2 regions of the Streptococcus sp. k-628 genome follow, and region 2 is predicted to be linked to the other one. Evidence: predicted binding sites of a transcription regulator. Region 2 holds the regulator's gene; the other holds the start of a gene.
What was found. The regulator NrdR, encoded in region 2, represses ribonucleotide reductase genes. The targets are predictions, from matches to a motif close to ACACNATATATNGTGT.

Region 1 (6,659 bases), on a different contig from region 2:
CCTTGTTAGCATTGTAGCGAAGGAAGGTTTTGACTTCTTCCGTCCAACCAACACCGTCATAAAGACTTTCTGTATAGCCTTCTTCATTTTCATAAAGAGTATAGAGCAGGTCGTACATCCATTCTTTGAGTTTTTCTTGCTCTTCTTCAGGTAATTCATTGAAACCAAGTTGGAATTTATAACCAATGTAGGTTCCGTGAACAGACTCGTCACGAATAATCAATTTGATGATTTCCGCAACGTTGGCAAGTTTGTTGTTACCAAGATAGTAGAGGGGAGTGAAGAAACCAGAGTAGAAGAGGAAGGTTTCGAGGAAGACACTGGCAACTTTCTTTTCAAGTGGGCTACCGTTTAGGTAGATTTCGTTGACAATCTCAGCCTTCTTTTGCAGATAAGGATTGGTATTGGTCCATTCGAAAATTTCTTCAATCTCAGCCTTGGTATTCAAGGTAGAAAAGATTGATGAATAAGATTTAGCGTGGACAGATTCCATAAATTGGATGTTATTGAAAACAGCTTCTTCATGTGGTGTACGGATGTCTGCGCGAAGGGCTTCAACCCCTGTTTCAGATTGCATGGTATCAAGAAGGGTTAAACCACCAAAAACTTTTCCGACCAAGTCTTTCTCTTTGTTAGATAGTTTTCTCCAGTCATCCAAGTCATTTGACAAGGGAATACGTGTATCGAGCCAGAATTGCTCTGTCAACTTTTCCCAAGTTGATTTATCGATGACATCTTCGATGGCATTCCAGTTAATGGCTTTGTAGTAAGTTTCCATTTGAAATCTCTTTCTGTGTTTAGTATTGCGAACTCACAATTATTTCTATTTCACCATAATTCTATAGGAGTATCGCACAAAAAGTCGGAAGCCCAACTTTTAAAATGTTACATAAATTATGTTATGACATAGTAGATTTGATTTTATCAGTGCTGCTTAGGGAAAAATAGTGTTTCTATGCTAGAAACTAAATCACACAGCTTTCACATTGGTTGGCACCGACTTCTCCACCATCGTCTGTAAAGGTACGGACGTAGTAGATAGACTTGATACCCTTGTTAAAGGCATAGTTACGAAGGATAGACAAGTCACGTGTCGTTTGTTTATTTTCTTTCTTCCATTCGTAAAGACCTTTTGGAATGTCACTACGCATAAAGAGAGTGAGTGAAAGTCCTTGATCCACGTGTTCAGTTGCAGCAGCGTAAACATCAATCACCTTACGCATATCCATGTCGTAGGCAGAAGTGTAGTAAGGAATGGTTTCTGTTGACAAGCCAGCAGCAGGATAGTAGATTTTACCGATTTTCTTTTCTTGGCGTTCTTCGATACGTTGCGTAATCGGGTGGATAGAAGCAGAGACGTCATTGATGTAACTGATAGAACCATTTGGCGCTACAGCAAGGCGGTTTTGGTGGTAAAGACCATCTGCTTGAACCTTGTCGCGAAGTTCAGCCCAGTCAGCAGCACTTGGGATAAAGACATCTTTGAAGAGTTCTTTAACACGGTCTGATTTTGGAACAAACTCGCCAGTTATATACTTATCAAAGTAGCTTCCCTTAGCATAGTCTGATTTTTCAAAGTTGTGGAAGGTAATACCACGTTCACGAGCAATATTGTTTGACTCAATCAAAGTCCAGTAGTTCATAAGCATAAAGTAGATGCTTGTAAATTCAACAGACTCAGGCGATCCATATTCAATCAGTTGTTGTGCAAGGTAGCTGTGAAGTCCCATGGCACCAAGACCAAAGGTATGAGCTTGGCTATTTCCATGGTCAATAGTTGGTACAGCTACGATGTGTGAACTATCTGTAACGAAAGTTAAAGCACGAACCATAGCACGGATTGAGCGACCAAAGTCAGGTGAAGTCATCATGTTGACCACGTTGGTTGAACCAAGGTTACATGAAACATCCGTCCCCATTTGAAGGAATTCTTGAGCATCGTTGATCAAGCTTGGTTCTTGGACTTGAAGAATCTCAGAACACAAGTTACTCATGATAATCTTTCCATCAACAGGATTTGCACGGTTAGCAGTATCGATGTTGACGACATAAGGGTAGCCAGACTCTTGTTGCAATTTAGAGATTTCAGTTTCCAAATCACGCGCCTTGATTTTTGTCTTGCGAATATTTGGATTTGCGACCAATTCATCGTATTTTTCAGTAATGTCGATGTAGTTGAATGGCACATTGTATTCTTTTTCTACAGAGTAAGGGCTGAAGAGGTACATTTCTTCATTTTTACGCGCCAATTCGTAGAATTTATCGGGTACTACAACACCAAGTGAAAGGGTCTTAACACGAACTTTTTCATCGGCATTTTCTTTCTTAGTTGAAAGGAAGGCGATGATATCTGGGTGAAAGACATTGAGGTAGACAACACCAGCACCTTGACGTTGACCCAATTGGTTTGAGTAAGAGAAGCTATCTTCGAAAAGTTTCATGACTGGTACGACGCCAGAAGCTGCTCCTTCATACCCCTTGATAGGTGCCCCTGCTTCACGAAGGTTGCTGAGGGTAATTCCCACACCACCACCAATACGTGAAAGTTGAAGAGCTGAGTTGATAGAACGTCCGATAGAGTTCATATCATCAGTTACCTGAATCAGGAAACATGATACCAACTCTCCACGACGAGCACGTCCAGCATTGAGGAAAGAAGGAGTAGCAGGTTGGTAGCGTTGGTGGATGATTTCATTGGCAATATCGATTGCAACAGCTTCATTCCCATCAGCGAAATAAAGGGCGTTAAAGAAGACACGGTCTTCCATACTTTCAAGATAGTATTCACCGTCGTTAGTTTTCAAAGCATATTGATTGTAAAACTTATAAGCTGCCATGAAAGACTTGAATTGGAAGTTTTGTTCTTTAATAAATTGCGACAATTCTTCCAAGAACTCTGGACGGTATTTCTTGATAAAGGCTGTTTCGATGTAGTTATGTTCAATGAGGTAGTTGATTTTATCTTTAATTGAATCAAAAACCATAGTGTTTGGAACGACATTTTCTTTAAAGAAGGCGTCCAAGGCTTCCTTATCTTTATGAAGCATGATTTGTCCATTGACAGGACGGTTGATTTCGTTATTGAGACGGAAGTAAGTCACGTCCTCAAGATGTTTTAATCCCATAAAATTTCCCTTATCTAATTACAAAAGAAAGGCTTCTAAGTTAGCCCTAGAAGCAGTTTCTTCTGGACGATGTACTAAGATTATGCTAATTGTTTCAGTTTTCCTGGTTGGAAACCTGAAAAGACTTCAGTTGGTGTTTGAATAATAGGAGCTGCGCTAAAACCGAGTTCTTTGACTTGATCGATGTACTCAGGCTGCTCATCAAGATTGATTTCTTTATATTCAACGTTATTACTGTCCAAGAAACGCTTGGTCATTTTACATTGGACACAATTGTTTTTAGAATAAACGGTTACCATTGTGTAACTCCTCTTTAAAATTTAATACTATCCTAGTATATCAGAAAATAAAAATTTGTCAATGATTTGAACTAAATATAGTGGTCTGTTTTTCTAGTCAAGCTCACAAAGCACAATATGTAGTGTTTGCTTTATAAAATAGCAATGATTATCCTATAAATCGTTTTTAAAGAAACTATATCCTGTGTTTTGTTATCTAGGACAGAAGATTTTCAGCAAGTTATCTGAAAGGAAATTGAAGGAAAATCCAGAAAATGCTTGAAAAAAATCCTAGAAGATGGTATAATACCAAACTGTAAGGGTTATCACATATAACTCAAAAAAAGAAAGAACAAAAGGAGAGTCAAACTATGGCTTCTAAAGATTTCCACGTAGTGGCAGAAACAGGTATTCACGCGCGTCCAGCAACATTGTTGGTACAAACTGCTAGCAAATTTGCTTCAGATATCACTCTTGAGTACAAAGGTAAATCAGTTAACCTTAAATCAATTATGGGTGTTATGAGTCTTGGTGTTGGCCAAGGTGCTGACGTAACTATCTCAGCTGAAGGTGCAGATGCAGATGACGCTATCGCTGCAATCTCAGAAACAATGGAAAAAGAAGGATTGGCATAAGGGAAATGACAGAAATGCTTAAAGGAATCGCAGCATCTGACGGTGTTGCAGTTGCAAAAGCATATCTACTCGTTCAACCGGATTTGTCATTCGAAACTGTTTCAGTCGAAGATACAAACGCAGAAGAGGCTCGTTTGGATGTTGCTCTTGAAGCTTCTCAAAACGAGCTTTCTCTTATCCGCGAGAAAGCTGTAGGTACGCTTGGTGAAGAAGCGGCTCAAGTTTTTGACGCTCATTTGATGGTTCTTTCTGACCCAGAATTGATTGGTCAGATTAAAGAAACAATTCGTGCTAAGAAAGTCAATGCAGAAGCAGGTCTTAAAGAAGTGACTGACATGTTCATCACGATCTTTGAAGGTATGGAAGACAACCCATACATGCAAGAACGTGCAGCGGATATCCGCGACGTGACAAAACGTGTCTTGGCAAACCTTCTTGGTAAGAAATTGCCAAACCCAGCTTCTATCAATGAAGAAGTAATCGTGATTGCACATGACTTAACACCATCTGATACAGCTCAATTGGACAAAAACTTTGTAAAAGCTTTTGTCACAAACATCGGTGGACGTACAAGCCACTCAGCTATCATGGCACGTACACTTGAAATTGCAGCTGTATTGGGAACAAATAACATCACTGAAATCGTCAAAGACGGTGATATCCTTGCCGTTAACGGAATTACTGGTGAAGTGATTATCAACCCAACAGATGAACAAGCGGCAGAATTTAAAGCAGCTGGTGAAGCTTATGCTAAACAAAAAGCTGAATGGGCACTTTTGAAAGATGCTCAAACAGTGACTGCTGACGGTAAACACTTTGAGTTGGCTGCTAACATCGGTACTCCAAAAGACGTTGAAGGTGTTAACAACAACGGTGCAGAAGCTGTTGGACTTTACCGTACAGAGTTCTTGTACATGGATTCTCAAGATTTCCCAACAGAAGACGAGCAGTATGAAGCATACAAGGCTGTTCTTGAGGGAATGAATGGTAAACCAGTGGTTGTTCGTACAATGGATATTGGTGGAGATAAGGAACTTCCTTACTTCGATATGCCACACGAAATGAACCCATTCCTTGGATTCCGTGCCCTTCGTATCTCTATTTCTGAAACTGGAGATGCAATGTTCCGTACACAGATCCGTGCCCTTCTTCGTGCTTCTGTTCATGGTCAATTGCGTATCATGTTCCCAATGGTTGCCCTTTTGAAAGAATTCCGTGCAGCTAAAGCAGTTTATGAAGAAGAAAAAGCAAACCTTCTTGCTGAAGGTGTTGCAGTTGCGGATGACATCCAAGTTGGTATCATGATTGAAATTCCTGCAGCAGCCATGCTTGCAGACCAATTTGCAAAAGAAGTAGACTTCATGTCAATTGGTACAAACGACTTGATCCAATACTCAATGGCGGCAGACCGTATGAACGAACAAGTTTCATACCTTTACCAACCATATAACCCATCAATCCTTCGCTTGATCAACAACGTTATCAAGGCAGCTCACGCTGAAGGTAAATGGGCTGGTATGTGTGGTGAGATGGCTGGTGACCAAAAAGCTGTTCCACTTCTTGTCGGAATGGGCTTGGATGAATTCTCTATGTCAGCGACATCTGTCCTTCGTACACGTAGCTTGATGAAGAAATTGGATACTGCTAAGATGGAAGAGTACGCAAACCGTGCCCTTACAGAGTGTTCAACAATGGAAGAAGTTCTTGAACTTCAAAAAGAATACGTTAACTTCGATTAATGTCATTAACCTTGTAACCTAGTTGCAAGGTTTTTTTGACGCATCTTAGAAAAGTATAGTCTTGTAAAGTACACTTTTAAATGCTCCGGAGGCATGGTATAATAGGGGAAAGTAAATAGAATAAGAGAGAAACCATGTCTAAAGAAATTGATATTGAGTATTATCACCAGCTGGCCTTGCAAAAGCAGAAGGAGCACCGTAAAGTTTTAGCCAATCTAAAGAAAAAACCTCCTAAAAACCTAGACAAGATAGCCCAGCAGATTCACCAAGAAGTCTTTTCGGAGATTGACTGCACCGCCTGTGCCAACTGTTGCAAGACATTGGGGCCTGACTTCAAGGAAGCAGACATCACTCGTATCGCCAAGTATTTTAAAATGAAATTACCTGCTTTTGAAGCAGAGTTTTTGCAAGTAGATGAAGATGGGGACAAGGTTTTTAAATCCATGCCTTGCCCATTTTTAGGAGGAGATAATCTCTGTTCTATCTATGATGTTCGTCCAAAGGCCTGTCGTGAATTTCCCCATACGGACCGTAAAAAGATCCATCAAATCAACCATCTGACGATTAAGAATACCTTAACCTGTCCAGCAGCCTATCTCTTTGTGGAGAAATTAAAGGATAAGTTATAGAGAGTTAAAGGATAAAAAATTTCTAATAATAACTAACAATATGAAGGGAGAACTCTGTGCCTAGACCGAGAACGAAAGAGGAATTAGTATTATCCTCTAAGGAAAATTATGAAAAGCTCAATCGTTTCATCTCCCAACTAAGTGAAGATGAGCTACAGACTCCATTTGATTTTTCAAGAGACCCAAAGAAAAAAGAAGCTCACTGGAAAAGGGATAAAAACCTGCGGGATGTCTTGATCCATCTTTATGAATG
Region 2 (17,806 bases):
TCTGAGTTGGTTGAGTAGGTAATATCACACTCATAGGCTTCTTTTTTCTCCATTGGAGATTTGGCAGCCAAGTTGATTCCTACTGACAAGCCAAGCCAAGAGTACAATTCACCCATCTCAGTCGCGTCACGTTCTGACAGGTATTCGTTAACTGTAACTACGTGAACCCCTTTACCTGAAAGGGCATTGAGGTATACCGGCATAGTCGCAGTCAAGGTTTTCCCTTCCCCTGTACGCATCTCTGGCACGTCACCATGGTGAAGAACGATTCCCCCCATGACCTGAACCTTATATGGGAAGAGACCTAGGACACGTTTGGCACCCTCACGGACAACCGCAAATGCTTCATAAAGCAATGAATCCAGTGATTCTCCATTTTGATAACGTTCTTTAAATTCAACTGTTTTTGCTTTTAGTTGGTCGTCAGTCAAAGCAGCCATTTGGTCTTCGTATTTGAAAACCTTGTCAGCCATCTTTTCCAGACGACGGATTTCTCCTTTATCATTTTCGATAATTGTTTTTAAAATATTAGCCATGTTTTTCCTTACTTTAAATTCCGAATATTTTAGAATGTTCTTTTAATTTTAGCACAATTACTGATTATTTTCAAGGAAGAATCCCCATTTTGAAAAGGAAAAAGAGGCTAGTTTCCAAGCTAACCTCTCTGACTTTTATGATGCTTTAATTGCCAACAAAAATCGGCAAAATCGCAAATAGGATAAATAGATTTATCCAAAGAGAAAAACAGCAGATCAATCCAAAAACAAAGAGACTGACTTTCTTGGACAGCAAGGCCATCAAAATAGACAGAATACCAAAAACTAGCAAGACTTTCTGTATGATTAAGAGATTGATAGATATTCCCAGAACTGGTTTATCCCAAGGAACAAAGAAGAAAGCAATCCAGATCAACAGAACTAAACCAATATAGACCTTAGAATAGCGTGTAATAAATGATTTTAGATGTGCCATAAGCTACCTCCTAAGCTTGTATATCTTTTGAATACTATATATGCCCATTTTCGACAACTAATACATCTGTACAAAGGTCTGAAATATCTTCCGATATGTGCGACGTCAGGATAACCAGACCATTTTCTTTTTTCAGGTAAGATAAAATGACCTGTTTGGTTAACCTCACACTCTTCTCATCTAAAGCATTCATAGGTTCATCGAGAAAGAGTATAGATGGTTCGGCAATAAAGGCTTGAATCAAAGCCATTTTTTGTTTCGTTCCTAAGGATAAATGACGGTATTCAATGTCTTCAAATTCCCGTAAATCATAGTATTGAATCCAATCGGCAATTCTTTTTTCCGTAACTTTAGATGAAAAATACCTTAACAGTTCCAAATTTTCTCTAAGGGATAAATGAGATAAAAACTCGACTTTTTCAATTAAAACCCCTGCATCCTGAATATAATGATTTTTTACCCCGTAAACTTTCCCATCTTGAAGAACTTTTCCTTTGTCAAGCTTAATATAACCAGCAAGTACCTTTAAAAGAACCGTCTTGCCAGATCCATTATCACCTTTAAGACCATAAATATTTCCTGATTGAAAGACCAGATTCAACTCATTTAAAATAGGTCTTTTCCCATAAATTTTCTGTCCATTTATAATTTCAAGTCTCATCGTTTATCCTTTCTTAAATTTCTCTTCCAAGCGACTAACAATCAACATAACTAATAAACTTAAGAGTACTAAATACACTGTTACAATATGATCCATCATCCATTCTTGTCCCACAAATGCTAAAAAATAGAGAAAAAAGGAAAAACCAGCGCCCGCACTAATAAGTGCTATCAGATAAGACAGTAGTAAGTACAAGATCATTAACTGAGCAAGTAAAAAGAAAAGTGCGACTGTTTTGAAATGAATTCCTAGAGGAAGTAAACCAAGAAACCAGACAAATAAATCTTGAATAAAAAATTTAGAGATGACAACCAATCGTTTCCTTGTATAATCGAAAAAGGAGCTTGATTGATAGCGAATTAAGTGATGGTAATGGTCTGCCAAATCACTTTCAAGTAAAATGACAGAGAGCCATCCTACCATGAAAAGCGAAAGATTTAACAAGAGTTTGGGGATTTCTAAATTCGCTTCAGAATAGTCATTATAGGAAAAGATTGAAATCAATTCCCTCTTGAAAAAGAGAAAAACATCCTGCTTTTGAACCGCTATTGACAATAGATAGTTAATCAAAATCATCATCAGAACTATACGAAGTAGTAAAACGATCTTTCTCTTTAGCCAAGTATTGTTAAAGTTCTTAAACATTATCTTCATATTTTTTAAGTACCATATAGGGGACAATATAAAGGATATAAGGAGTAAAGAGTCTCATCAAACTGACATCCCCATAGCTAGCTTGCATCAAACTCGTCATAGGAACCATATAGTATGGCAAGATACTATAGAGCATCATAGAACCAAGCCAAAGAAACATCAAATAGGCGATTGCCGAACGAGTCACATTCCCTAAATAATCAACTATTTTTAAAAAATAGACCGAATTGATGAAGATACCGATTAGAAGGACACACATAAAAAACAAATAACTTTTTATTTCTCCATCTAGAAGCCTTTGTAAACTACTTCCATCAGAAAATAGAGAATTCCATTCCAAAGGCGAAAAAGTCCCAAAGAAATAGGTTATGATTGCAATTATCAGCACAGTCACTAAATATATCACACAAGGGATACTTGCAACTTGAAAAGTCAACTTTCTTTTTAACCCTTGATAACTCACTTCTCTTCCAATACTCAATCGTAAAACTTTATTTTTCAGCTCAATATATTGAAAACCTAGCAAAACAATGATGATTGGAATAATAAATGATTGATAAAAACCTAGATTGAACTGGAGAATACGAAAATCTAATGCTGATTTTAATAAGTCATTTTTAATTGCTTGTCCATCGAATTTAGCTAGATCGGGCGCATGAATATCAAAAAAGAAATAAGTCATCAAAACATCACGATAAACCAAAGCAAGAAAAAGCAAAGTAAGCAAGACATAAACAAATTTATGCCTTGCCAAAGTTAAGAGAGGAATCTTCATAAGCCACCTCCTATAAATAAAAACCGATATAAATCAATGTCTCGCCGCTTTAGACTTCCCTAGTTCTCGTCTCAAGCGAAGCATTTTTTTGAAACAGAAATAAGTTAACCTATTCAGACCAATGGCTAGCAGAATAAAAAGAAACCAAATGCCCCATAACTTGATATCTGTCAAATTTCTCAAGACGATATTGAAAAACAGAACTGAAACAACTGCCCAAGCAAGGCTAAAAAGAGCATAGAGGGGAATGTAAAACCAGTAAAAATAGTAAAAAATTGGGAAAAATTTACTTTCTCTATTATCCTTTTCAATCCAGCTGAAAAAGTAAAACCAGGGAAATAAGATTATAAATTTAAACAAATGTTTCATCGACACCTCCTTTTTGATAGCGTTTTCTATTATTTTATTATATCAAAAAAATCTGGAAATGTCATTCCAGATTCTACTTTTTTATTTGCGTTTTCTTGCGATGAGATGGATTGGAGTCCCCTCAAAGACAAAGGCCTTGCGGATTTGATTTTCCAAGAAACGCAGGTAAGAAAAGTGCATAAGTTCTTCTTCGTTGACAAAGATGACAAAGGTTGGTGGTTTAGTTGCCACTTGGGTCGCATAGAAGATTTTGAGACGTTTTCCTTTGTCTGTCGGTGTTGGGTTAATGGCAATAGCATCCATAATCACATCATTCAAGACAGCTGATGGAATACGTGTATTTTGACTTTCGCTGATTTGCTTGATCATCTCAGGAAGTTTGTGGAGACGTTGCTTGGTTAAAGCTGATACAAAGATAATCGGTGCGTAAGGCAGGTATTGGAACTGCTCACGAATATCTTCTTCCCAGTTTTTCATAGTATGGTTGTCTTTTTCAAGAGTATCCCACTTGTTGACCACGATAATCATCCCTTTACCAGCTTCATGGGCAAATCCTGCGATACGCTTGTCGTATTCACGGATTCCTTCTTCCGCATTGATGACCATTAAGACCACATCTGAACGGTCAATAGCACGCATGGCACGCATGACAGAGTATTTCTCGGTATTTTCATAAACCTTACCAGACTTACGCATACCAGCTGTATCAATCATGGTAAACTCTTGACCATCTGTATCTGTAAAGTGGGTATCAATGGCGTCACGCGTTGTTCCAGCAACTGGACTGGCAATGACACGGTCTTCTCCCAAGATAGCATTGATCAAGCTTGATTTTCCAACGTTGGGACGACCAATCAAGCTAAACTTAATCACATCTGGATTTTCTTCTTCATATTCATTTGGAAGATTTTCTACGATAGCATCTAGCACATCTCCTGTACCGATACCATGGACAGATGAGATAGGCAGCGGTTCACCCAAACCGAGAGCATAGAAATCATAGATATCATTTCGCATCTCAGGGTTGTCCACCTTGTTAACTGCGAGGATAACTGGTTTGTGGGTCTTATAAAGCTTACGGGCTACGTATTCGTCCGCATCGGTAATTCCTTCCTTACCAGACACGACAAAGACGATAACATCTGCTTCTTCCATGGCAATTTCTGCCTGGTGCTTGATTTGTTCCATGAAAGGAGCATCGACATCATCGATTCCTCCTGTATCAATCATGCTAAAAGAACGATTGAGCCACTCACCCGTTGCATAGATACGGTCACGTGTCACTCCTTCGACATCTTCTACAATGGAGATTCGCTCACCAGCGATCCGATTAAATAGGGTTGATTTCCCAACATTGGGACGTCCTACAATGGCAATAGTTGGTAGGGCCATAATTTCTCACTTTCTACAATAACTTCTTCTGTTCAAGATTTTTTCTAGTTGAGCTTGGTTCGGCTTGACTAAACTGTTCTGCTAGGCGCTGACTCCAGCTTGTGGTCGCACGCGCCCCAGCATAGTCCGCCTGTACACGGTCATAAGCTTCGATTGCATCAACTGTTTGTTCCTGATATTCTTCCTCAAAAACCACCTGATGCAATGGCAAGCGAGGTTTGACTTCATGTTCTTCATTTGGAAGACCCAGTGCCATCCCAAAGACAGGATAGGTGTAGTCAGGCAGGTTAAAAAGCTCTGCCACTTCTTCTGACTTGTATCGGACTAAACCGATAATGACACCACCATAGCCCAAGCTTTCAGCTGCCAGCAGGGCATTTTGACCAGCAAGGGCCGCATCGACCGAACTAATCAAGAGACCTTCCACACCTTGGGGTTGGAATGAGTCTGTATGAAGTCGGGCTCCCTTTTCTGCTCGGTTCAAATCTCCAACAAAGAGAAGAAAAACAGCTGACTGGCGAATGGCTTCTTGAGGTACCAATTCATACAAGGCATCTTTCTTCTCTTGACTTCGTACCACAATCACAGAGTAGGATTGGAAATTCTTCCAAGACGAGGCCATTTGTGCAGATTTCAAAATCTCATTTAAGTCTGCTTGGGGAATCTCTTGCTCTTTAAACCTGCGTACTGAAGTATGACCTTTCATCAGTTTAATCGTTTCTGTCATCGACGATTCACTCCTTCTAAACGAGTCTCCTCGGCCAAATAACGGATGCGTTCCATGACCCGTCTAGCTTCCCAGGTTTCGTCATTTCCATGTTTCCCTTTAGCGAAATGCAGCTCCAATTCTTCAAAGTTGAAGTTGGAGGTGAAAAAGGTCGGTAAATTTTCCTGCATCCGATATTGAAGAATGACTTGCAGGATTTCATCACGTACCCAAGCTGTTGATTGCTCGGCACCAATGTCATCTAAAATCAGGACTTCAGAAAGCTTAATCTCATCCACTAAGGTCTTAACATTACCATCACCGATAGCATTTTTGACATCGATGACAAAGCTAGGATAGTGGAGGAGAGTGGATGAAACACCACGTTTTTCTGATAAATCATGGGCTAGGGCAGCCACCATGAAACTTTTTCCCACACCAAAGTCTCCATATAAGTAAAGACCTTTTCGAATAGCTGGATATTGCTCCACGAAGGCTAATAGCTTTTCAAAAACTGGCAAGCGCCCCAAATCATCCAAGTCTACTTGAGCTAAACTAGCTTTCCTGAGACTGGCTGGCAGATTGATTAACTTGAGACGGTTCTTAATAGCCGCTTCTTTTTCAGCCGCGATTAGTTCAGGAGTTTCTTCATAAGAAACATCCGCATAGCCATGATTCATAACCAAAATCGGCTTGTAGCCTTTGGCAATATAATCCGTATCACCACGAAGAAACTTGTCTCGCTCGGTGATGTACTGATTAAACTTGGAGATACTGCGATTCAATTCCTCTGGGGTCAGGGATTCTTGCTGGATAAAGGCCGCAACATCAGGGTCCTTCATGATTTTCTGGACCAAATCTTGATAATGAAAACGGCTAGGTTGACGTTTGAGTACGTCTCCGACACTTTCCATCTAATCTCCTCCTTTTTCTAATCGAGCTAATAGTTCTTGTTTCTTACGTTCTAGTTCCAGACGAGTTTCCTCGCTGGTTTCATTCTTATAATCTGGATTGCTCCACTTGGGTACATTGGACTTGGTAGGACTTGGTTTACTGCTTTTTTGAGCCTGACTCTTCTGCCCACGTTCACGGATGCGCAAGACTGCCTCTTCTGCCGAATGAATTTTTTGATAGGCATAGTCATTAGCTACCTTCATGGCATATTTCTCATTGATATTTGCCGAATCTACCTTATTAAAGGTCAATAAGAGAATAATATTGATGACTTCGTCCAGCAAACCCAAACCAGCCATCTGTTGCAAGAGGTCTCTTTCTGTTTGGGTAATACTTGCCTTACGAGTTTGCTTGATTTCTGCCAAGAACTGCAAGGCAGTTTTACTTTTTGCTTCCTTGATAATGGTTGCTTCCTTAGGACTAAAGTCAGAGGAAACAGGTTTTTGAGCGATTTTTTCCTGCATGCGTTTGGTTGAAATAACCTGGGAAACAGCTGTTGACTTAGCCAATTGATAAGTTTCAAACCAAGTCCATTTCTTCTCCTCGGCAATGGCAAAGAGGTTTAAGACATCGGACTGCTCATCCGCAAAGCGAAGCCCATCTCGAGCCATAAGCTGACGAAAATGATCCAAGTCAAAATCGTTGGCCACTTTCTTCTTGAGACCAAGGTCTTCTTGACTTCCCAGTTCTGCCAAGTCTGGAAAGACTTGATTGAGTGAGACAGGTATTTCTTCTCCTTCAGCACTCTCAACTTTCAAATCCTCCACAGCGGCATCGCCAATTTTTTTCTCCAAGAGTCTACGATAAACAGGATGTTCCAAGAAATCCTGACTTGAAAGGGGAGCATGGATAGCTAGCTGATAAACATCCCCCTTTTGATAAAGGGTTAAGAGATTAAAAGCAGATAAGATTTTCAATGATTTTATCAGTTTATCCATCCCAAAGTTGAGATGGTTAAGAATGCTTGAAAAGAGGTATTCCTTTCTGCCATTATCCCAAAAACTAATCGTATAAAGATAAAGGCTCAGTGCCTCCTGACCGATAATCGGGAGGTAGCACTGTACCAGAGATGAGGTATCTTGCGACACCCGATTATTCTTTAGATAAGAAAAACGGTCAATTGGCTTCATTTATCTTTCCTTTTTCTTTTTAGAGGACTGGGTGATTTGTTGGAGCAGACTCTCTAACTCACTGACATCCTTAAAACTACGATAGACACTGGCAAAACGTACATAGGTAATCTCGTCCAGTTCAGCCAACTCCTCCATGACGAGTGAACCAATGTCCTCACTTTGAATTTCATTTTCATTTCGACCACGGAGTTTCTGTTCGATACGATTGACTACCATGTTGATTTCATCACTTGACACAGGACGTTTCTGGGCTGAGCGGATAATCCCATTAAAGATTTTATCTCTGGAGAATTGTTCCCGTGTGCCATCTTTTTTAACAACCACTAAGGTTCTTTCTTCTACTCGTTCGTAGGTTGTAAAACGGTGCTGGCATTCATCGCACTCACGTCTTCTACGAATGGTGTTCCCTTCTTCTGCTTGGCGACTATCGATAACACTTGACTTGGTAGCCCCACATTTTGGACAACGCATCCTTTCCCTCCTTATCGTTTTCTTTTCATTATACCATTTTTTAAACGATTCCCAAAACAATTCTTCTTTTTGCTTGACAAGTTTTTTGTTTTGTTGTATTATTTAATTAAGACAAAAAGATAAAAGAAAGGAGACCAAGATGTCCTGGACATTTGACAACAAAAAACCCATCTATTTACAGATTATGGAGAAAATCAAGCTTCAGATTGTTTCCCATACACTGGAAGCCAATCAACAACTTCCAACCGTGAGAGAGCTAGCTAGCGAGGCTGGTGTCAATCCAAACACCATCCAAAGAGCCTTATCAGACCTCGAACGAGAAGGCTTTGTCTACAGCAAGCGCACAACTGGACGATTTGTGACTGAGGATAAAGAGCTAATCGCCCAATCGCGCAAACAATTATCGGAAGAGGAATTGGAACACTTCGTTTCCTCCATGACCCATTTTGGCTATGAAAAAGAAGAACTACCAGGCGTAGTCGGCGATTATATTAAAGGAGTTTAAGCCTATGTCATTACTAGCATTTGAAAATGTATCCAAATCCTATGGAGCAACCCCAGCCCTTGAAAATGTTTCCCTTGACATCCCAGCTGGAAAAATTGTTGGTCTCCTTGGGCCAAACGGCTCAGGAAAAACAACCCTGATTAAACTAATCAATGGCCTCTTGCAACCAGATCAAGGACGTGTCCTCATCAACGATATGGACCCAAGCCCAGCAACCAAGGCCATCGTAGCTTATTTACCAGATACGACCTATCTCAATGAGCAAATGAAGGTCAAAGAGGCCCTAACCTACTTCAAGACCTTCTATAAAGATTTCAATCTTGAACGCGCCCATCATCTACTTGCAGACCTGGGTATTGATGAAAATAGTCGTCTCAAGAAACTATCAAAAGGAAACAAGGAAAAAGTCCAATTGATTTTGGTTATGAGCCGTGATGCTCGTCTCTACGTTTTAGACGAACCCATTGGTGGGGTGGATCCAGCAGCCCGTGATTATATCCTCAATACCATTATCAACAACTACTCCCCAACTTCTACCGTTTTGATTTCTACCCACTTGATTTCTGATATCGAGCCAATCTTGGATGAAATTGTCTTCCTCAAAGACGGTAAAGTCGTCCGTCAAGGCAATGTAGACGATATTCGCTATGAGTCGGGTGAATCCATTGACCAACTCTTCCGTCAGGAATTTAAGGCTTAAGCAAAGGAGATTATTTATGTTTTGGAATTTAATTCGCTACGAATTTAAAAATGTTAACAAGTGGTATTTAGCCCTCTACGCTGCTGTGCTAGTCCTTTCTGCCCTTATCGGGATACAAGCACAGACCTATAACAATCTGCCTGTCAAAGAAAGCCAACCTGTTTTACTTACTTTTCTAGCCCTCGTCTTTGGTGGCTTGATGATTACACTTGGAATTTCAACTCTTTTCTTAATCATTAAACGCTTTAAAGGCAGTGTCTATGACCGACAAGGCTATCTGACTTTGACCCTTCCAGTATCTGAACACCATATCATCACAGCCAAACTAGTCGGTGCCTTTATCTGGTCGATGATTAGCACTGCTATCCTAGTTCTAAGTGCTGTTATTATTGTGACCATAACGGTTCCAGAATGGATCCCTCTTTCTTATGTGATTACATTTGTAGAAACACATCTCCCTCAGATCTTTCTTACAGGTATATCCTTCCTACTAAATACCATTTCCAGCATCCTCTGCATCTACTTGGCTATTTCCATTGGACAGCTTTTCAATGAATACCGTACAGCACTCGCTGTTGCAGCCTACATTGGTATCCAAATCGTCATTGGATTTATTGAACTTTTCTTCAATCTTAGTTCTAATTTCTATGTCAATTCACTTGTAGGACTTAATGACCATTTCTATATGGGAGCAAGTATAAGTATTGTTGAAGAACTCATTTTCATAGCTATCTTTTACCTCGGAACCTACTATATTTTGAGAAACAAGGTTAATTTGCAATAGTTTTAAAATCAAATAAGAAAAACACAGAAAGTCAAATTAATAAAAAATTGATTTTCTGTGTTTTTTAGATTATTGCTAACTAATTTTGGTTTTAGCCAACACCAATAACAATTATTGACTCTAGAATACATAGAATCATGGTTATAATCATCTTTTTATTCATATAAACAACCTCACTTTCTTTTTTATATATGATATAATATTTTGAAAACATACTAAAAAATTCCCATATAAGCAATTGAGGTGACAGAAATGAAAAATTACGGAAAAATTTTTAAACAATTTAGAGAATCACGTGGATTAACATTAAAAGATGTTGCAAAACATGGTCTATCTACATCACATATTTCTAGATTTGAAAGAGAAAATTCTGATCTGACGATTGGTAAATTTATGCAAGCATTAGATGCTATTAATATGCCTGTTGAAGAATTTATGTATGCTGCAAATGACTTTCATCGGGATGAAATAAATGAATTATTAGAGCAAATTCGACTTCTAAGCTCTAAAAGAGATATTTCAGGAATGGAAAAACTACTTATTTCTCAACTTGAAAAGACTACAAAAAGAGAGAAATTCTATACTCTGAATACCATTCTAGTAAAAATTCGCTTACAAGATTTGTCAGAAAAAATCTATTACCATGAATCTGATATTAAATATCTATCTGACTATCTTTTTTCTGTGGAATACTGGGGATGCTATGAATTACTTTTGTTTATGAATACTATAGATGTATTATCTCACCCTACTATGATGTGCTTATCAAGAGAAATGTGTCAACGTTCCGAATTCTACAGAGATTTACCACATTATCGTAGATTGCTTGCCACCATGTTACTAAATGGATATATCACGTGTATAGAAAGAGAGGAATTTTTAGATTCTTTATATTTTAAAAAGCAACTAAAACATTGTTATTTTACAGAAACTGAGATATATGAAAAATTAGTTTTTCACTATGCCGAAAACTTATATACTTTAAAAAAAGACAAAAATAAACGTTCTGTTTTAGAAATGAGAAAGTGCATAGCAACGATGAAGTTAGTCCACAGCGATAGCTTAGCAAAAAAATTTGAAAAACATTTAGCAAAGGTAATAGAAGAACTGAAATAATTTTCTTATATGGGAAAATTTTTAATTATTATTTCAAAAAGAGTATCATTAAATCATCAAATTAAGGAGGTGAAAATATGAGAACAGTGCAAATTATTGACCTTGAAGATCTATTAGATACAGATCAAACTTACTCCGTACCAGGTCATTGTGGTCCAAGCCATTCTTGTGGTGGCGGACGATAGTTTTCTATGAGACGAGTTCTCACTCGTCTCCTTTATTTTATAATGGTGATATTATGCTAAAAAAAATATATACTAATATTGGAGATTATTATTTCGATAGTGAGAAATTCACATTATCTACTTCTTCAGTAGAGGGAACTACCTCCTATAAGCCCCCCTACATCCCCAAAAATGTTTTACAAAAAATTGTTATTAACATATCTAACAGTTGCAATTTATCCTGTTCTTACTGTTATGCGGATGGTGGAAATTACGGCATGGATAATAAAATCATGACTCTAGATACTGCTGATAATATTATTAACGAAGTCAAATTTAGAGGTATAACACAAATTAATAGACTTATCCTATTTGGTGGAGAACCTTTTCTTAATACTCAATTATTCGAATATATTATTAAAGAATTTTCCAAATTTACAACTATACTTAAAATAGAAACCGTGACTAACGGAACAATACTAAATAATAATGTTAAAAAAATAATAGATAATTTCCAACCATATCTAACTATTAGTTTAGATGGTCCAGAATTTATACATGATAAATTAAGAGGTAAAGGTAGTCATCGTAAAACTACTAAATTTATCCACTATTTAAAAACTATAAACTACACTAATTTTGAAATTGCTTCAACATACACTAGACTACATCAATTACATTCTCTAAGTAGAGATGATATTTTCCAATATTTTACAAATATGGATGTACACTTTAACATCAATGACGTATTTAGTAAAAATAAGGTGCTTGTGGTTAAAGAAATGGAAAAAAGCTTAGTAGATAGGAAAAAATTCATTACTGATTCTATAAATAATATTGTTGAAAATAATGAAAAAGCTTTTATAAGTCCCATCCTATATGATGTTTTAATTTCTATGATTTATAAGAGTACTAATCATACATTCTGCGACGATATAGATCCTTCAAATACCATAACTTTTGATGTTGATGGTAGCAAAAAATTGTGTTTTAGATTTTGGGGAACTCATAATAGCTCTAAAGCAGAGCTATTTAATAATAAAGAATACTTCCAACAATGTAAAGATTGTTGGTGTAAAGGTATGTGTCTTGAATGCGTTGCTAATATCATTGATGGTTATTCTTCAGTAATTAACGAAGATGGACAATTTATAGAATGTCATAAGCCTGAATTAATGGAATATTGTATTAAAGAAATCATTTATCTTTCACAAGATCAATCCAAAATATCTAAACTCGTTAATAATTTCAAAAGGTTTATCCGCTATGCTTAAAAATTTCTTTTCCAAGAAACACCTCATACTTTACTTCTTTTCTATTGCCATTACTTGGCTGGAAGCGATTATCACGCCAGCCCTTGTTCAGAATATTGTTGCTAGTTTTACCAATCAAGAACTAGACCTTCTTTGGAAAGTTTTGATTTTAGGAATCCTTGGAAACCTCATCCTCTTACTGGGTTTGGCTGGGAAACGCTATTACTACTCTCGTTTGATTACTGACTTCAAATATGGAATCAAGAGTGCTATTTTCAAGCGATTTTTAAACAATTATGAGATTGATGAAAAGGATATTTTGTCCGACCTAGAAAACGACGTCAAGCAAGTAGAAGAAAGCTATATTGAGCCAACGGTTATCATTATTTCTTCTCTCGGCTTTACCACGGTGTCCATTCTCTATGCCCTGTGGACCAATTTTTACCTGGGCTTAATTTTCATCCTCTTCTACTCCTTTCCTGTCCTCTGCAGTGCTATCGGATCCAAGCGTTTGGACGCACTTTCTGAAAAGCGGTCAACTAGTAACCAGAGCTACTTATCAAGCTTGACAAATTTTATTGGTGGCAGCCAGCAAATTCGCCATTATCAGGGGCAAGACTTCTTTTTTGCTCGCTACCAAAAGCAATTACAAACCAGTCTGGATGCCGAAATCAACTATGAAAAACAACGCACTTTAAACAGTCTTTTTATCAATAGCATCGATGCCTTTTGTTCTGTCACACCTATCGTCATCGGTGGCTTTATGACCTACTATAATTATTTAGATGCGGCTAGTTTTGTGGCCATCTATCTGGTTTCCCATAATATCGGCTATCAATTCCAAGAGTTGGCTTACTTTACCAACACCCGAAAAGCGACTCAAACTCTTCTCAACAAATACCAAAAACTTTTGAGCCAACCTGATTCCATCTCGCCTAGAAGCATAGAAAATATTTTCCCTATCCAGCTTGACACCATCTCCCTAGAAAAAGAGGGGAATATCCTCCTGTCTCCGATTTCCATGCACATCAATCAAGGAGAAAAAATTGCCATTATCGGGGAAAGTGGCTCTGGTAAGACAACCCTCCTTAATATCATTCATGGAGAAGAGACACCAACAAGTGGCCAGATTAGCTTTGCTGGTCAAAACCTGTCACGTCAAGAAATCACAAGTATTAGTTCCTATATCCTTCAAGATAGCCATTACTTTGACACGCTATCTCTGGAAGACAATATTCTTCTAGGACTGGATAAAAAACAAGAGACTTTAAATCATATCCTCAAAAAAACAGGATTAGAACATTTGAAAAATCGACCCCTTAGCAATGACAGTCTATCTGGTGGCGAGAAACAACGACTAGAAATTGCTCGTGCCCTCTATCACGATAGCCAACTCATCTTAGCTGATGAGATTAAGGCCAATCTTGACTTGGAAAATAGTAGAAAGATCAGTGACTTGCTCTTCTCCCTACCTCAAACAGTCATAGAAGTCATTCACCACTACACAGAAGAAGACTTAAAACACTATGACCAAGTCATTCACTTAAACAAAGAAAAGTAATATTCTTCGAAAATCGCTTCAAACTATGTCAGTTTGACCTACAAACCCAATACTTTGCTTTGAGCAACATGCAGCTGACTTCCTAGTTTATTCTTTAATTTTCATTAACCTTTGTGCATTTCCTTGAAATTTTCTGAAAAAAGAGTAAACTGGTATTCAAGAAGTCTATTTCGTGGAGTTTAGGATGAAATTATATGTTCAATTAATGATTCTCTTTGTGATTTCTCTAATCGGAGAGGGAATTTCCAGTTTCTTTCATTTGCCCATCCCGGGCAGTATTATCGGTTTGATTATTCTTTTTCTAGCCCTGCAGTTCAAGTGGCTAAGGACCAGGCACGTCAACATGGTGGGAAACTTCTTGCTGGCCAATATGACCATTCTCTTTTTGCCGCCAGCAGTGGGAATCATGGAGAAGTTTGATGTGATTGCTCCCTATCTTTTGCCCATTGTTTTGATTGTCTTTTTTGCAGCAGTCATCAATATTATCCTCATAGCCTTGGTAGTTCAGTTCATCAAGAGACGGTTTGAGGGAGATTATGAGAAAGGAGATGCCAAATGAGTGAATTTGTTTCCAATCCCTTGTTTGGGCTTGCCCTGTCTATCCTAGCTTATCTAGTGGGAATGCTGATTTACAGACGTTTTCCCCATCCATTGACAACGCCCTTGCTTTTGTCAGCTGTTTTCATTATCATCTTTCTAAAGGTAACAGGTATTTCTTACCAAGATTACTACCAAGGTGGAGTTTATCTGAACAACTTGATTGTCCCGTCGACCGTGGCTCTAGGGATTCCGCTTTATAAGAGTTTTCACTTGATGAAGCACCATGCACGGAGTATTCTCTTTGGTAGTCTGTTAGCGGTAGTGGTCAATACATCTTTCACGGCTCTTGTAGCAAAGATTTTTGGCATGGACTTTTTCCTAGCCATTTCTCTCTTTCCCAAGTCAGTAACAACCGCCATGGCAGTAGGAATTACAGAAAAATTGCAAGGTCTGACAACCGTGACCTTGGTGGTTGTGGTGGCGACTGGGATTTTAACCAGTGTCATCGGACCAACCCTTTTGAAGTGGTTGAAAATAGATGATCCAGTAGCTGTTGGTCTTTCCCTTGGAGGAACAGGTCATGCAGTCGGAACAGGGACAGCCTTCCGATACGGCTCTGTAGCAGGAGCCATGGGTGGTTTGGCTATCGGTGTTACCGGTATTCTCTATGTCTTTGTCAGCCCTATTGTAGCCAGTTTGATATTGAGTTAATACTCAATGAAAATCTCTTCAAACCGCGTCAACGTCGCCTTGCCGTAGGTATGGTTACTGACTTAGTCAGTTCTATCCCCAACCTCAAAACTATATTTCGAGGAGCCTTCCGCTAACTTCCCAGTCTGATTTTCATTGACTATTAACGATACTTTATCACATAAAGAGGCTGGATGAAAAGTCTTCACAATCAAAAAACGCATACTACTAAGTCTTGAAAAATCCTGGTAGTATGCATTTTTTGTGAGCTGACTTATTTCCTTTCACTATATCGCAAAATGAAATAAGAACGGAACGATGGGATTTTGGAATTCAAATCAATTTATAAGAATGTTTTAGAAGCAATATTATCCTATTCCAGATTCAGTTCACTATACAATTGAGTTTTCAAGCAACCTGTTTACATAATGTGTGAATAATTAGGTTCGTAATTCCACTCTTTTTATCTCTAAAAAACCTCGCTTTCGCGAGGCTCTTCTATTTATAAGCTAAGGCACGTTTAAAGGTTTTCCAGATTCCTAAATCATCCGTTTGAAGGACTAGGCTGGCATACATGCGTCCGATAAATCCTGTTGCTACCACTGCAAAAATCACTGTAATCGCAAGTGAAATCCATGCTTCTACTCCCCCTGCATAGCCATTAATGGTTCTAAATGGCATAAAGAAGGTCGAAATAAAGGGAATATAAGAACCAATCTTCAAGATAAGATTATCACCGGCTGCACCTAGAGCTGTCACTCCAAAAAAACCACCCATAATCAAAATCATCAAAGGCGACAAGGCTTTTCCTGCGTCCTCCGGACGAGAAACCATAGAACCTAGAAAGGCCGCCAAGACGACGTACATAAAGAGACTAACCAAAATAAAGAGCAAGGTATTCAGTGAGATAGCATCTCCCAAGTGATCCAAAATACCAGACTGAGCCAAGAATGGCAAATCTTTAAAGAACAGAATGGCAGCGAGACCACCTACAACATAAATCCCAATATGCGTTAAAATCACTAGAAATAGAGCCATCATCCGCGCATAGAAATAGTGACTAGCCCTTATGCTAGAAAAGACGACTTCCATAATTTTGGTGCCTTTTTCACTGGCAACTTCCTGAGCTGTCACACCCGCATAGGTAATCAGAATCATATAAAGAAAGAATCCTAAGGCGCCTGCTGCAATTGTTTGAACAAACTTTTTATTTTCCTTGGCTTCATCAATCTTTTCTGTGAATTGAACTGTCTGCGCTAAGCGTTTTTCCTGCTCTTGAGACAAGGAGGCCGTTGAACGATTAAGCTGATTTTGCAGTTCATTGAGTGTACCTGTAACCTCAAATTTAATTCCATTTTCAAGCGATGTTTCGCCATGATAAACTGCCTTTAGAACACTATCTTCTTGATCAATGGTCAGATAGCCTTTTAATTTTTCATCTTTAATCGCTTCTTTTGCACTTGCTTCGTCTTTATAGTCAAAGTTAATACCATTTACATTCTTCAGTCCTTCTGCTACAGATGGCACTGTTGTCACTACTGCCACTTTATCATTTTTAGCCATTGAAGAGCCTTGGAGATAGCCAATTCCTCCAGAGAGACCGATAAACAAGAATGGTGAAATCACCATAAAGAAGAAACTCCATGACTTTACATGTCGAAGATAGGTTTCCTTGATTACAACCCACATATTTCTCATACTTCCACCCCTGATTCTAGTTTAAAGATTTCATCGATTGTTGGCGCTTGTTGATCAAAGGTTGCGATATACTGCCCCTGAGTCAAGATTGGGAAAAGTTCCCTTCCAGCGCTCTCATCCTCCAAAATCAATTTCCAACTGCCTTGCTTGGTCAAGCTCACCTGTTTGACATGAGGAAGTTTTTCCAATTCTTCCTTGCTTCGTTCACTTGAAACAAAGAGACGTGTTTTCCCGTATTGATTGCGAACATCCTGAACGGGTCCATGCAAGACCACACGACCATCTCGGATCATGAGAATATCGTCACAAAGCTCCTCGACGTTAGTCATGACATGGTCAGAAAAGATAATGGTTGCCCCACGTTCTTTTTCCTGAAAAATGACTTGTTTGAGCAATTCTGTATTGACTGGGTCCAATCCACTGAAAGGCTCATCCAAGATAATCAAGTCTGGTTCATGAATCAGAGTAATGATGAGCTGAATCTTCTGCTGATTTCCTTTTGACAGGCTCTTGATTTTATCAGTCAGCTTCCCTTTCACTTCCAACCTCTTCATCCATTGAGGGAGTTTTTCCTTGACCTCCTTGGCATCCATACCTTTTAGAGTCGCCAAGTAGCGAACTTGTTCAAGAACTGTCAATTTAGGCATGAGACTGCGTTCTTCAGGCAGATAACCAATCCGAGCATAGGTCTCCTGACGAATATCCTGA

Region 1: the regulator NrdR is predicted to act here: its motif matches at 3,535-3,550, upstream of nrdH (glutaredoxin-like protein NrdH).

What each region holds. Positions count from the first base shown of each region.
Region 1 is NZ_VMMZ01000055.1:302-6,960, forward strand. Features, by position in the region: gene nrdF (class 1b ribonucleoside-diphosphate reductase subunit beta) at 1-778, opposite strand, end outside; gene nrdE (class 1b ribonucleoside-diphosphate reductase subunit alpha) at 966-3,125, opposite strand; gene nrdH (glutaredoxin-like protein NrdH) at 3,206-3,424, opposite strand; gene HT730_RS07430 (phosphocarrier protein HPr) at 3,775-4,038, shown strand; gene ptsP (phosphoenolpyruvate--protein phosphotransferase) at 4,044-5,777, shown strand; gene HT730_RS07440 (YkgJ family cysteine cluster protein) at 5,912-6,406, shown strand; gene HT730_RS07445 (ClbS/DfsB family four-helix bundle protein) at 6,463-6,659, shown strand, end outside.
Region 2 is NZ_VMMZ01000009.1:51,238-69,043, reverse strand. Features, by position in the region: gene secA (preprotein translocase subunit SecA) at 1-536, opposite strand, end outside; gene HT730_RS01890 (hypothetical protein) at 682-972, opposite strand; gene HT730_RS01885 (ATP-binding cassette domain-containing protein) at 1,007-1,633, opposite strand; gene HT730_RS01880 (hypothetical protein) at 1,637-2,278, opposite strand; gene HT730_RS01875 (hypothetical protein) at 2,271-3,062, opposite strand; gene HT730_RS10385 (hypothetical protein) at 3,096-3,431, opposite strand; gene der (ribosome biogenesis GTPase Der) at 3,513-4,823, opposite strand; gene HT730_RS01865 (NADPH-dependent oxidoreductase) at 4,837-5,550, opposite strand; gene dnaI (primosomal protein DnaI) at 5,547-6,443, opposite strand; gene HT730_RS01855 (replication initiation and membrane attachment family protein) at 6,444-7,613, opposite strand; gene nrdR (transcriptional regulator NrdR) at 7,614-8,087, opposite strand; gene HT730_RS01845 (GntR family transcriptional regulator) at 8,227-8,592, shown strand; gene HT730_RS01840 (ABC transporter ATP-binding protein) at 8,597-9,292, shown strand; gene HT730_RS01835 (hypothetical protein) at 9,309-10,076, shown strand; gene HT730_RS01830 (Rgg/GadR/MutR family transcriptional regulator) at 10,329-11,192, shown strand; gene HT730_RS01825 (radical SAM protein) at 11,431-12,630, shown strand; gene HT730_RS01820 (ABC transporter ATP-binding protein) at 12,623-14,170, shown strand; gene HT730_RS01815 (CidA/LrgA family protein) at 14,355-14,729, shown strand; gene HT730_RS01810 (LrgB family protein) at 14,726-15,421, shown strand; gene HT730_RS01805 (ABC transporter permease) at 15,899-17,098, opposite strand; gene HT730_RS01800 (ABC transporter ATP-binding protein) at 17,095-17,806, opposite strand, start outside.